Regions from separate parts of the Oceanimonas sp. CAM02 genome, predicted to be linked through region 1. Evidence: predicted binding sites of a transcription regulator. Region 1 holds the regulator's gene; each other region holds the start of a gene.
The links. Region 1 encodes sigma-54, which starts transcription at its own class of promoters, with help from an activator protein. Its sites were predicted from a motif close to TGGCACNGTTTTNGCTT; they were not measured.

Region 2: R0I78_RS00900 (FlgO family outer membrane protein) is a predicted target of sigma-54. The motif match lies at 1,666-1,682, and genes of this name have one in related genera.
Region 3: R0I78_RS08510 (FimV/HubP family polar landmark protein) is a predicted target of sigma-54. The motif match lies at 2,577-2,593, and genes of this name have one in related genera.

Annotation. Positions count from the first base shown of each region.
Region 1 covers NZ_JAWJBK010000027.1:42,695-46,979, reverse strand. Annotated here, with positions in the region: gene lptA (lipopolysaccharide transport periplasmic protein LptA) at 1-332, shown strand, start outside; gene lptB (LPS export ABC transporter ATP-binding protein) at 334-1,059, shown strand; gene R0I78_RS09075 (RNA polymerase factor sigma-54) at 1,103-2,539, shown strand; gene hpf (ribosome hibernation promoting factor) at 2,564-2,851, shown strand; gene ptsN (PTS IIA-like nitrogen regulatory protein PtsN) at 2,854-3,300, shown strand; gene rapZ (RNase adapter RapZ) at 3,311-4,177, shown strand; gene R0I78_RS09055 (HPr family phosphocarrier protein) at 4,164-4,285, shown strand, end outside.
Region 2 covers NZ_JAWJBK010000004.1:117,757-122,041, forward strand. Annotated here, with positions in the region: gene R0I78_RS00885 (SDR family oxidoreductase) at 1-258, opposite strand, end outside; tRNA gene R0I78_RS00890 (tRNA-Arg) at 318-392, opposite strand; gene R0I78_RS00895 (flagellar assembly protein T N-terminal domain-containing protein) at 469-1,605, opposite strand; gene R0I78_RS00900 (FlgO family outer membrane protein) at 1,768-2,496, shown strand; gene R0I78_RS00905 (LPP20 family lipoprotein) at 2,486-2,887, shown strand; gene R0I78_RS00910 (flagella synthesis protein FlgN) at 3,123-3,536, opposite strand; gene flgM (flagellar biosynthesis anti-sigma factor FlgM) at 3,536-3,856, opposite strand; gene flgA (flagellar basal body P-ring formation chaperone FlgA) at 3,925-4,285, opposite strand, start outside.
Region 3 covers NZ_JAWJBK010000025.1:84,391-88,675, forward strand. Annotated here, with positions in the region: gene truA (tRNA pseudouridine(38-40) synthase TruA) at 1-477, opposite strand, end outside; gene R0I78_RS08510 (FimV/HubP family polar landmark protein) at 579-2,504, opposite strand; gene R0I78_RS08515 (4-phosphoerythronate dehydrogenase) at 2,619-3,752, opposite strand; gene R0I78_RS08520 (phosphatase PAP2 family protein) at 3,854-4,285, shown strand, end outside.

The DNA of each region.
Region 1 (4,285 bases):
GTGCCAGTGAACTGGTCGTGATCCGCAATGAGCAGGGGCTGCAGTCCATGACCGCCAGGGGCAATCCGGCTACTTACCGGCAAGTGCTCAATAACGGCAAGCCGGTACAGGCACAGGCACGGGAAATTCACTATGACATGGCGGCCCGCACCATCACCCTGATCCGGGAGGCGGAGCTTAAGCAGGACGATAACATCGTTACCGGCTACCGTATCCGCTACTTTATCGACAAGGAACAAATGGAAGCCGAGAGCCAGGGCGGCAAAGACAGGGTAACCACCATCTTTCTGCCGGAGCAGGTGCAGAATTTCGACAACCAGAGTAACGACTGACATGGCCAGACTTAAAGCACGCGGGCTGCAGAAAAGCTACAAAGGCCGCAAGGTAGTGGCAGATGTCAGCCTGACGGTAAATACGGGCCAGATAGTGGGATTGCTCGGCCCCAACGGTGCCGGCAAAACCACTTCCTTTTACATGATTGTAGGCCTGGTGCAGCGGGATGCAGGCAGCATCACCATAGACGACAATGACATCAGCCATGAGCCTATGCATGTGCGGGCCCGCGCCGGCATTGGCTATCTGCCTCAGGAAGCGTCCATTTTTCGCCGCCTGAGCGTGGCCGATAACCTGATGGCCGTACTGCAGACCCGCAAGGATCTGAACGCCGACGGCCGTAACGAAAAAATGGAACAGCTGCTGGAAGAGTTCAATATTGTCCATATTCGTGACAGTCTCGGTATGAGTCTGTCCGGTGGTGAACGCCGGCGGGTGGAAATTGCCCGGGCACTGGCGGCAGATCCGCGCTTTATTCTGCTTGATGAACCTTTTGCCGGCGTTGATCCCATCTCTGTGCTTGATATTAAGAAAATTATATTACATCTGAAAGATCGAGGCCTGGGCGTACTGATCACCGATCACAATGTGCGTGAGACGCTGGATGTATGTGAAAAGGCCTATATTGTCAGCCACGGGCACCGTATTGCTGCTGGCACACCAGCTGAAATCCTGGCCAATGAGCAGGTCAAGAAAGTCTATCTTGGTGAACAATTCAGCCTCTGAAGGCACCGCTTCGCGCGGTTGATATGGAAGGACGTTAGCATACATGAAGCCGACTCTTCAGTTACGCCTTGGCCAGCAACTGACCATGACCCCTCAGCTGCAACAGGCCATTCGTCTGCTGCAGCTGTCCAGCCTTGAGCTGCAGCAGGAAATTCAGCAGGCACTGGACAGTAATCCGCTGCTGGAGCAGGAGGAGCCGGACAGTATCAGGGTTGAGGATAATCGCAACGAGGAGCAAATTGCCGCAGACAGCGCCATGGAACGTAATCAGCTTTCTGAAGAGCTGCCCATGGACACCAGCTGGGAGGAAGTTTATACCGCCTCTCCGGTCAGTGGTGGTGCCGGTCTGCCGGAAGGGCTGGAAGATAATGTCTATCAGGGAGAAACCACCGAAACGCTGCAGGATTACCTGATCTGGCAAATGAACCTGACTCCCTTCAGTGATACCGATCAGGCCATTGCCCTTGCGATTATCGATGCCGTGGACGATGCAGGCTATCTCACCGCCGATATTGACGAACTGTTAGCTGCAGCCTCGGCCGACGAGCTGGGCATTGAAGCCGACGAAGTAGAAGCCGTGCTCAAACGCATTCAGCATTTCGATCCCATCGGCGTAGCTGCCCGCAGCGTGCAGGAATGCCTGTGTATTCAGCTCGACCAGTTTCCCGCCAGCACCCCCTGGCTGGCAGAAGCCCGGTTGCTGCTGGAACAGCACATGGATCTGCTGGGTAACCGCGACTACCGTACTCTGCAGCGCAAGACCAGGCTGAAAGAAGACGAGCTGAGAGAAGTTCTGAATCTGATCCAGCAGCTTGAACCCCGCCCCGGCAGCAGCATTATTCAGGGCAGCTCCGAATATGTTATTCCGGATGTGGTGGTCACCAAACGCAACGGTGCCTGGGTCGTGGAACTCAACCCGGAGGCCATGCCCAAGGTACGCCTGAATCAGACCTATGCCGCACTTGCCGACAAGCCCCGCAATAGTGAAGACGGCCAGTTTATTCGTAATCATCTGCAGGATGCCAAGTGGTTCCTTAAAAGTCTCGACAGCCGAAATGAGACGCTGCTCAAGGTTGCCAATTGTATTGTTGAACAACAACAGGCATTCTTTGAGTATGGAGAAGAGGCCATGAAGCCCATGGTGCTGAACCATGTGGCCGAGGCAGTAGAGATGCATGAGTCCACCATCTCACGCGTGACCACACAAAAGTTTCTGCACTCGCCCCGGGGCGTGTTTGAGCTTAAGTATTTCTTCTCCAGTCATGTGGGCACCGACGATGGTGGTGAATGTTCATCCACGGCAATTCGTGCTCTGATCAAAAAGCTGGTCGGAGCAGAAAACCCGGCCAAGCCGCTGAGTGACAGTAAGATTGCTCAGTTGCTGGCCGAGCAGGGGATTAAGGTGGCCAGGCGTACCATCGCCAAGTACAGGGAGTCACTGGCCATCCCCCCTTCCAATCAGCGTAAACGCCTGGTTTAAAGGCAACGACAGAAGGAAGACGTTATGCAAATTAACCTGACCGGACACCATGTAGAAATCACAGATGCACTGCGTGACTATGTTAATAGCAAGTTTACCCGGCTGGAGCGCCACTTCGACCACATTACCAATGTGCACGTCATCCTTAATGTAGAAAAAATGCAGCAAATTGCCGAAGCCAAACTGCACGTCAGTGGTGGTGAGCTGTTTGCCAACGCCCAGCATGAAAATATGTATGCCGCCATCGACGGACTCATTGACAAGCTGGATCGTCAGATCATCAAACACAAAGAGAAGCTCAAGCAAAAGTAACCATGGAAGTCGCCGACATACTAAGCAGGGACTGCACGCGCAGTGCAGTTCCCTGCACGAGCAAGAAGCGTGCTCTGGAAATTATCAGCGAGCTGGCTGCCGAACATTTGAATATCGGCAGCCAGCCGCTTTTTGACTGTTTGCTGGCCCGTGAAAAGATGGGCACTACCGGCATCGGTAATGGCATTGCCATACCTCATGGTCGTATTGGCAATGACAACAAGGCGACCGCGGTACTGCTGACTTTTGCCGAACCGGTAGAATTTGATGCCATCGACAATCAGCCGGTTGGTCTGGTGTTTGCGCTGCTGGTGCCGGAGCAGGAATGTAAACAACATCTGAAAACGCTGTCCTTAATTGCTGAAAAGCTCAGCAACAAACAGATTTGCCGGCAGCTGCGTCAGGCCGGCAGTGACGAAGAGCTTTATCAAATCATGATTTCTGCCTGAAGGAGCCTATATGCAGCTGGTGATTGTGAGTGGTCGTTCCGGGTCCGGTAAAACCGTCGCCCTGCGGGTGCTTGAAGATCTGGGTCACTACTGCGTCGATAACCTGCCGGTTGAGTTACTGCCTGAGCTGGTCCGCCTGCGCCAGAACCGGCCCGGCGCGGTTGCGGTGAGTATAGATGTGCGCAACCTGCCCGACAGCCCCGATAAGCTGGAAGCCTTTCTGGCCGAAGTGCGGGCCATGGACGAGGTGCAGGTATCCAGTTTCTTTATTGATGCCGAAAACGCAGTATTGATCCGCCGCTTTGGCGATACGCGGCGACTGCACCCTCTCTCGCGCCACAGCCTGACTCTGGATGAGGCCATTCGCGAAGAAACTCATCTGCTGGCCCCCTTGTCTTCCGATGCGGATCTGCGTATCGACACCTCAAGCTTAAGCATTCACGATCTCAGCGAAATTATTCGCGAGCGTATTCTTGGCAAAAAAGAAAAAGAGCTGAACTGGGTATTTGAGTCTTTTGGTTACAAATATGGCGTTTCCAAAGATGCTGACTTTGTGTTTGATGCCCGCTTTCTGCCCAATCCTCATTGGATTGCCGAGCTGCGTCCTTACACAGGTAAGGATCAGCCGGTGGCCGACTACCTCAGCAGTCAGCCGGAAGTCATGAAATACCTGTGGCAGCTGGAAAATCTGCTGATCACCTGGATGCCTCATCTGGAGCGTAATAATCGCAGCTATGTCACCGTCTCCATCGGCTGTACCGGCGGACAGCACCGTTCTGTATTTATCGCCGAGCAGCTGGCAAGGGTGTTTAGCCAGATGGGCAAGAGTGTGCAACTGCGCCACCGCACGCTGGAAAAGCGCCATGCCGAAAATTGAACGGGATCTGAAAATCGTCAACAAGCTCGGATTACACGCCCGGGCTGCCATACAACTGGTGCAACTTACTCAGCAGTTTGATGCTGAAGTTACCGTCTGCAATCAGCA
Region 2 (4,285 bases), on a different contig from region 1:
CTGGCCGTAGGCACCGTTATTAAACAGGCCATAAAGGGTGCCATTGGTGTAAGCCAGAGCCTGCTCCAGGCCCTGCTCTATGCTGGAATCGTCTGCCAGGTCCAGCAATACCGCCTGTAGCCCTTCCTGCTCCAGCTGCAATACATCCTGCGGCCGGCGGGCGGAAGCCACCACATTAAAGCCTTGTTGCTTAAGATAGTGAGCGGCGGCATGGCCAATGCCGGAAGAGCAGCCGGTAATCAGCACGGATTTAGACATTAATGACTCCCAGTTTGAACCGAAGTCGTCAATGTAGCAAAAAGGAAAGCGTCACTGAATGGCGTCCCCGGCAGGAATCGAACCTGCATCTAACCCTTAGGAGGGGCTTGTTTTATCCATTAAACTACGGGGACGAAGCGGGCACAATATTGCAAATTTCCCTTTGCGGCGCAATATATTGCCGCCCGTTTGCCGGTTATATAAGCAGGCTTACCATAGCTGCACCAGTCGGTCTCCGGGAGTGACTGGTGTTATTTTGGCTTCCTGGCCGGCGGGCACCAGAATGCTGTAGCCTGCATGGCTTTGCTGCACCACAAAGGTGGCTCCGGAGGTGCTTTCGCTGTAATAGCCCGGTGTGAGTTGCCGTCTGTGCATCAGAGTAAACTTATCTCCGGTCTGAATGCCTTCGCGCCGGCCCAAATCCATTAAAATGCCGTCGCCTGACTGCTGCATAATATTACCCACCGCCTTGATACAGGCCTGAGCCTTGACCAGATCCCGGCTGACATTTTGCAAAAGCTGATTAACCGCCTGACCATAAGCAGAGTGCCAGAAGCTTTGCTGGTGCACATTTACCTTGTCGTGCTTTTTATAATCCCAGCTGGAGCGGGTCTGATAATCTCGTTGCAGCAGCACATCACCAGTGAGGCTGTCTTCCAGCACAATGCGCATGCGAAACTCCCGGGGAATGTCGGAAAAGGTCCACTTGGTCCAGTGGCCGTCTTCAATACTGATGTCCTCAATGCTGCCGCTCAGCAGCAGTCTGGCTTGCCGGCGTGATGTTAGCATATCACTGCCTTTACGCAGCCCGGCGTCTCTGGGCAGGGCGGTGTCCGTGTCCAGTGGCTGACCGGTAGATGACGTAATATTGACGGCGGGTGTCAGCATCGACGATAACCGGCTGCTGATGGCCGCACCCAGTTCATAAATTTGACCCGTGCTGCCCTGCTCGGGATGACGCAGGGTAATGGCGGTCAGTGCCAGGCCGGGACGATAGCGGCCGGCGCATTGTTCCTGCCGGCGTTCACCGGGCCAGATATCGGCCCGTACTGTCAGCCACAGCCGGCCCTGTTTTTTGCGCTCGTCAATAATCAGGTAATCCATCAGTTCGCCCTGAGCAGAAATATCCAGCTGCTGACCGCCGTAGGTACCATTGGTGGCAGACTGCATGGTATTCAGGGAAGCGCCGGACTGTAGCAGGGCATCGCTCAGGGCCTGTTCCAGTGCCTGCTGACGCGCTGTCTCTGTGCCCAGACTGAGCGGTGCTGAGCCCTCGGCCTGATACCAGTCGGCATGAGTAAAAAAGGGAGACAGCAGCAACAATGAGGCAAAGACATTTTTGAGCACGGCGGTATCCTGTGTAAAAGTAAAGAGCGTCAATTAAACATCGAACACTCAGCAAGAAGATGGCAAGGTTTATGCAATATTCTTGCCGGGTAAAGTTATGCTGTTTTTGGCCGATACTCGATTAGTTTCCTGAACTCAGTTTTTAAACCACGGAGCCTGTTAATGACAAGAGCCCTTATTCTGGTCACTGTGCTGGGGTTATCGGCCTGTAGCGGTGAGCCCAGGTTTGACAGCCGGCATCATTACCTGCCTCATGATCATGCGGCCCATTATGTCAGCCATCAACCCCTGGGCTCCACGCCGGCACCGGCCCGCGCTCCGCGGCATACCCAGGACGGTATTCCCATGCGCATGAGCGCCGGTGCCCGCAGTGTATATTTGCCGGAAGCCGGTCCTTCACTGGTGGGCGGGCAAACTCAGCTGCAGCAGCATATGTCAGCACTGGCCTACCGGCTGGTATCATCGGCTCACCAGATGAACCGGCAGGCAGGCATTGCAGTGAGCGGTTTTGTCAGTCAGGAGGATTACACTACTCAGGACGAGTTTGGTCGTCTGCTGTCAGAAACCATGATGTTTCAGCTTAATCAGTACGGCCTTAAGGTTGTCGATTTTAAGGCTCTGCCGTTTATTCGCATTACTCCTGAAGGTGATATCAGCACCAGCCGGGATTATCGGCAGCTCAGTGGTAAAATTGGTGCCCAGTATCTTCTGCATGGCACCATCAGCGAGACGCAGGGAGGCAGGCTAGTGAATGCTCGGCTGATCACCATGGCGGATCATGCTGTGGTAGCCAGTGCACAGCAGTTTATTCCGAGCTATCTGGTGGCCGCCATGCTCGACACCCGCGGCCCGCAGGTGCCTGACCATATACGGAGACGTTATGCGAAATAAGCTGATAACCCTGTTGACCCTGGTGTTTCTTGGCGGTTGTGTGGGGCAGGGCAGTGGTGCCACACCGGCCAGAAACCATATTTATGCCGTGGGTTATGCCCCTATCAGTTTACAGCGGCCGGCGGATTATCAGCAGAAACTGCTGCATGCCATGCGGGCGTCGCGGCTGGATGCCTATCGTGAACTGAGTGAGCAGCTGAGCGGTGTGATGATCTCCAGCTCCAGTGAAATGAACAGTAACGTATTACAGGACGGACCGGTAAACAGTGCCAGCCGGGGCGTGGTGCGCGGTGCCAGAGTGGTAAACAGCTACCCGGACGGCGACATGTATGTGACCGAGCTGGAGCTGGATCTGGCGTTGTATGAAAAACTGCGCCGGGGCGGGCGCTGACAGACAGTAAACAGACAACTCTGCCCAAGCCCAAAGCAGCAGTGGGGATTGCCGTAGCCGACCATAAAATGCCATGGATGGCATTTTCGAGCGTACATGGGGCGAGCTTGCTCGCCGTGACGAAGTAAAAAGCCTGACCGAACATTTAGTATGTTCGCAGCAGGTATTTTTAGTGAGTGGCCTTCACCGAAGCGTGTCGGTGGAGTGCAACCGCACTGATGCTTCGCTCTGCAGTTTAAACTTTGAAGCCGGAGCCTTTATTAATGCCCTTGGTGTGACCTTTTTGATCATAGGTCATGCTCTGGCGCTCGTGCAGCCGGCTGAGAATATTGGCCAGCTGGCGAGTGCCGGCAAGGGACTGCTCCAGCACCTGTCCGGCAACGTCGTTGCGCTCCTGACAAGTGGTCATTAATGCACGCAATGCATCAACCCTGGGTTTAAACTCAGTGCCCAGCAGAGCTACATCGGGGTGGTTGCACAGGCTGGCATCGGTGGCCTGAATATCGGCCAGCAGTTGCTGTTTCTGCTCGGTAAGAGGAGGGAGTTCCAGCGCCTTGCGCTGAACGATCAGCTCAAGCTCCTGCTCAGTGATCGCCAGCAGGCGCTCAAGTTGAGAATGTTGTTGGGTCAGCAGCGTATCAAGGCTCATTAATACAGAGACTCTATGTCGTTTTCAAGGCTGATAATATTACCGGCAAGACGCTCGGCATTCACCTGATAGCTGCCTTCATTGACTGCTTTTTTAATGGCGTCAAGGCGGGCGCTGTTATCGGTGCCGTCCCCGGCAGACAGACTTTGCTGCATGCGGTTAAGTTGTCTGGCCTCTGCCGTGAGCGTGACTTCATCTCGCCCGGCAACGGCTTTGGGTTCGCCACTGTTGCCGGTAGTAGCGGATGCACTTTTCTGCGGATATTTGTTTCCGCTGACCGGACCGTTATGAAATCCGGGAGGAAGCTTGTCTATGGCCATGGTCTTGTGTCCTGATTTGCTGCTGTCACACCGGTTATCGGCTGGCCCTTGTGCAACTTTAGCAGAATTTACAGACCCACCTTTACTACTCCGGCCTCGCTGATGCGCCCTTGTATCTGGCGGCCCGAACGGCTGTTGCGTACGCGAATGGTCTCATTAAAGGTGCCGTCTTCATCGGCCACGCCCTGAGTCCGGATAGACAGGCCGCCGTTTTCTGCCACTATGGTAACTTTGTCTCCTTTGCATACCACACACAGCTGGCTGGCCAGAATCGGCCTGCCCGGGCGCAGATCCCGCTTGCTGCGGGTGCCCACCAGAGCCTGAATATTATCAAATACGTCCCCTCTTACCAGCACTTCATCCTGGTAGCTTATCTGCAGCTGAGCCGGCTGCAGCAGAGTATTACGAGAGATAGGATCAGCAGCCGTC
Region 3 (4,285 bases), on a different contig from region 1:
CTGTACGGCGCGAAAGGCACTGAAATCCCGCTCACCCAGCAGGCACTGACCCGCCTCGTGCATTTTAGCGGCGTCGATATGACCGGCATAATGGCTGACCCCGGCACCGTGAATGGCCGGGCGCATATTATGATTGAAAATAATATACCGGTAGCGACGGGCGCTGGCGCTGAAGCGGGCATGAAATTCATCAGGCACCGCTTTGACCCAGCGCACGGCAATGTCCGGCGGCAGGTTGGCATTCATGCCTAAGGTCCAGGCCCCGTCGGGGCGAATGGCGTGCGTGTCGAAATGCACCACCTGTGCCGTACCGTGCACACCGGCGTCAGTACGGCCGGCACATTGTACCTCTATGGGGTGATCGGCAATCTTTGAAAGGGCTTTTTCTACCTCTTCCTGGACACTGGGAACTTCCCGCTGCCGTTGCCAGCCGTAATAGCGGCTGCCGTCATACTCTATGCCAAGGGCGATGCGCATATTCAGTTCCAAGAAAAAAAGAGGCTAATTATAACCGTTGCCACAGCAAAATGAAGAACCGGCCGCAAGCGGCCGGTAGTGAACAAGAAAACCGCCCTGGCTTAGCGTCTGTCGAGCCGTTGCAACAGTTTGCGGGCATCATTCTGATGTTGCTCACTGCCTTTTTCCAGCGCTTCGTTCAGCAGTTCACGGGCACTGTCGATGTCGTCAATTTCAATATAGGCTCGGGCCAGATCCAGCTTGGCGCCCATGCCGCCTTCATCAGCATCGATATCAACGTCCTGACTGTTACCCAGCAGGTCGGCATAGTCGTCCAGCTCCTGACGCACCATGGGCTCTCGCTCGTCGGCAAAGGAACGGCTGTCTGACTGCATGGCAGACAGCGCATCGGCTTCCTGCTCGGCCAGGGTGCCGGCCAGAATGTCGTCAAACTCGTCGGCAGCCTTGTTTACCGCGCCCTGCTCAGCCAGTGATTCAGGTGCTTCGCTGGCCGAAGCCGGCTGTGGCTCGTCGTCACCAAGGTCAAACAGGGCTTCATCCAATGGTTCGTCGAGTGCTGGCGGTGCTGTCTGCTCCGGCTCAGGCGTGACCGCCTCATCATCAAAGAACACCTCTTCCCGATCAGCCGTTGTTTCATCCTCAAACAGTATGTCTTCTGCAGCAGCGGCATCATCGTCAAAACGCAGCTCTTGTGGCTCCGGCTCAATGGTTTCATCATCCAGCAGCGGCTCTGGCTGTCCGGCCTGTGCCATATCATCGAACAGGGCTTCTTCCTGCTGCTCGGCGGTCGTCTCGTCAGCTGCCTCTTGTGCTTCCAGCTGCTGCTGTTCTTCCAGAAAACGAGCAAAGGCATCTTCATCAATTTCAGGTTCGGCTTTTACCTCGGGCTGCTCCGAGGCAGCAGGATGGGGCTCATCTGCAGGAAGATCGACGGCAAAGATGTCATCAAAGTCATTGGTGTCTTCATCCAGCATCTGTTCCGATGTGTGATCCTGCTCTGCGAGCTCTTGCCTGGTACGGCGACGCCACCACAATGTAAAGAGTGCCAGCAGCAAAAGCGCCGGCAAGGTCAGTAAAATAGCCAGGTTCAGCGGCTGCTTCAGCAGCTGGCTTAACCAACCCTTGTCTGCGTCAGCAGCCGGCTGAGCCGCCGTGTCTGCTCTGGTCAGTTTCAGCTCATTGACTTCTGCAGTCAGCTGCCCCAGGCGGTTGCGCAAGGCCTGATTATTATCGGACAGCTCGGCCAGCTGTTCGTTGGACATGGCGACTTGTTCACGCAGCTCATCCAGCAACTGGGCCTGCAATCTGGCCAGGGCCGTTTGTTCGGCTTGCCCGGCACTGCTGTCTGCAGGTGCTTCAGACACGGAAGCAGGCTGCCCGGAAACAGCGGACGCTGACCGGGGCGGTGTCGCGACTGCGGCAGGCTGCACCGCTCTGGGTTCACTCAGGCCATTGGAGGCCGGTGTGGGTTCGGGCTTGGCTGCGGCAGGCGGTGTGGCCACCGCAGGAGCTGGTACGGGCTCTGCTGCCGGCTCCGGTCTGGGTGCTGGCCTGGCTTGTGCTGGTTTGGCCTGTGCTGGTTTGGCCTGTGCGGCAGGTGCCGGTGCCCGGGTAACGGTGCGGTTACCCTGACGACTTAAACGGCGAAACTCGGCTTCTGCTTCACGGGGGGTACGCTGCTGTGCCTGGCTGAGTGTGGGCAGCGTCAGGGTTGCGCCCCGCTGCAGATAATTGATATTGCCCCGGACAAAGGCACCGGGATTCAGGTAATACAGCGCCACCATGGTCTGCTGTACCGTGGCAGGGGCTTGAGTATGCTGGGCGGCAATGGACCAGAGTGTGTCTGTGGTGCGCACGGGGCCATAACGACGGGCCTGAGCGGGTAACGGCGAAGAAACCTGAACGGAAGGTGCCTCGCGTGTTTCTGGCCCGCGTAACTCAATATAAAATTCCTGTGCCGTGGCCGAAAGAGTAAAGGACAGCCACAGGGCCAGCACGGAATAAAGCGGTGGTCGGCATCTTCTCATTATCTTATTGGTATCCCTTGTTCTGACTCTGGCCGGCAACCCTGACGGTCCGGCTGACCATGGCACAAGTGTAGAAAAAAACAGTGCCAATAGGAACTTATCTGTCGGCTTATTCTAGTTATGCTTATCGGCCGCCTGTGCCGGCACCTTGAATCCGAGGCGCTCATCAAGACCGACGCCCTGCAATATCAGTGAGCCCAGCTCCCGGCGCTCTGCATAATGTTTGCGTAATGCATCAAAAAAATCCGGTGCGCCCGTGGCCAGACCACGACGAAAGCCGCTATCGTCATGCGCTATGTCGTACACCAGCCGGACCAGCTGCGCAAGCTGATGCTGACTGGGTGCGCGCGTCAGGCTCACAGCGCTGATATCCGGTGCGGGCAGCAGACTGGCGATACTGTGTTGCTCGGCACGGCCAATATGCTGACACAGAGCACGATAGAGCGCAAAAGTGCCCCTTGCCTTACCTTCCAGACTATAGCCGGCAATATGCGGCGTGGCGATCAGCACATAAGGGACCAGCGCTGCCAGCACGGCCGGCTCATGCTCCCATACATCCATGACCAGGGTCAGCGGCCTGGCACCCTGCTGGCGCGTAAGCAGTGCCTGATTATTCCAGACATCACCACGGCAGGCATTGATCAGTACCTGATTTTCATCAAGGGCAGCAATATGAGCGGCATTCAGCAGATGATGAGTTGCATAAGGGCCCTGATGAGTAATGGGCACATGATAGCTGATGATATCAGCGCTCAGCGCCTGGTCATAATTGACAAGTCCTGCCGCACCGGCTGCGGCCTTGGGCGGATCACAGCGCAGCACTTTCATGCCCAGCCCTTCCGCCCGGCGAGCCACCTCCGAGCCGGTGTTGCCGGCCCCGATCACTGCCAGGGTTTTATCCGCCAGCTGCCAGTTTTTATGAGCCGCTACCCGCAGCAGGGCTGCCATCACATAGTCACCTACCGCCACCTTGTTGCAGCCCGGGGCACTGGCAAAGGCAATGCCGCGCTGCGCCAGCAGTTGCGTGTCGATATGGTCACAGCCAATGGTGGCGGTGCCGACGAACGTCAGTTTATTGGCTTGCTCCAGCAAATGCGCATTTACCTGCGTCACTGAGCGCACCAGCAGCGCATCGGTATCATGCAAGTCAGCCGGTACCATGGTACGACCGGGACGCGTAATGACCTCAGCCCAATCACCAAACAGCTCCCGAACAAAGGGCATATTCTCATCGGCCAGCACTTTCATGACTATCTCCTTGTTAAATACAGCGTTATTGTACTCTGTCATTGCAACCGCTTCACTGCTACCTTGCTGCTTCGCTGCCTTGTTGTTATGAGATTCGCTTCATGAACTTGCGTTTGCTGTTGTTTGTTATTGTGTTGCTGATTGTGCCCGTGGCACTGGCCAGCCTGGCCTGGCAGTGGGATTTGCACTGGTTTCCGCTGCTGGATCTTGATGAGCCCCCTGCTCTGCTTGCTTACGCCATGACGCTGACGGTGGGCAAGCTGGGCATAGGTTTTACCCTGCTTGCCCTGAGCGCGCTGATCCTGCACCGCTGGCGCAGCCAGCCACGTCAGCTGCTGGTGTTTTTCTTCTGTCTGTTTGCGGCGCTGGGCAGTGCCTTTGTGACCAAAACGGTGGCCAAGCTGTATTTCAAGGAGCCCAGGCCCTATGTGCTGTGGCTGGTACAGCAGGACAAGCTGGCAGACAGCCGCCGTTTTTATGCCAGTCCGGAAGCCGAGCGTGAGCATGAGTTACAGCAAAGCCTCAGCCGGGTC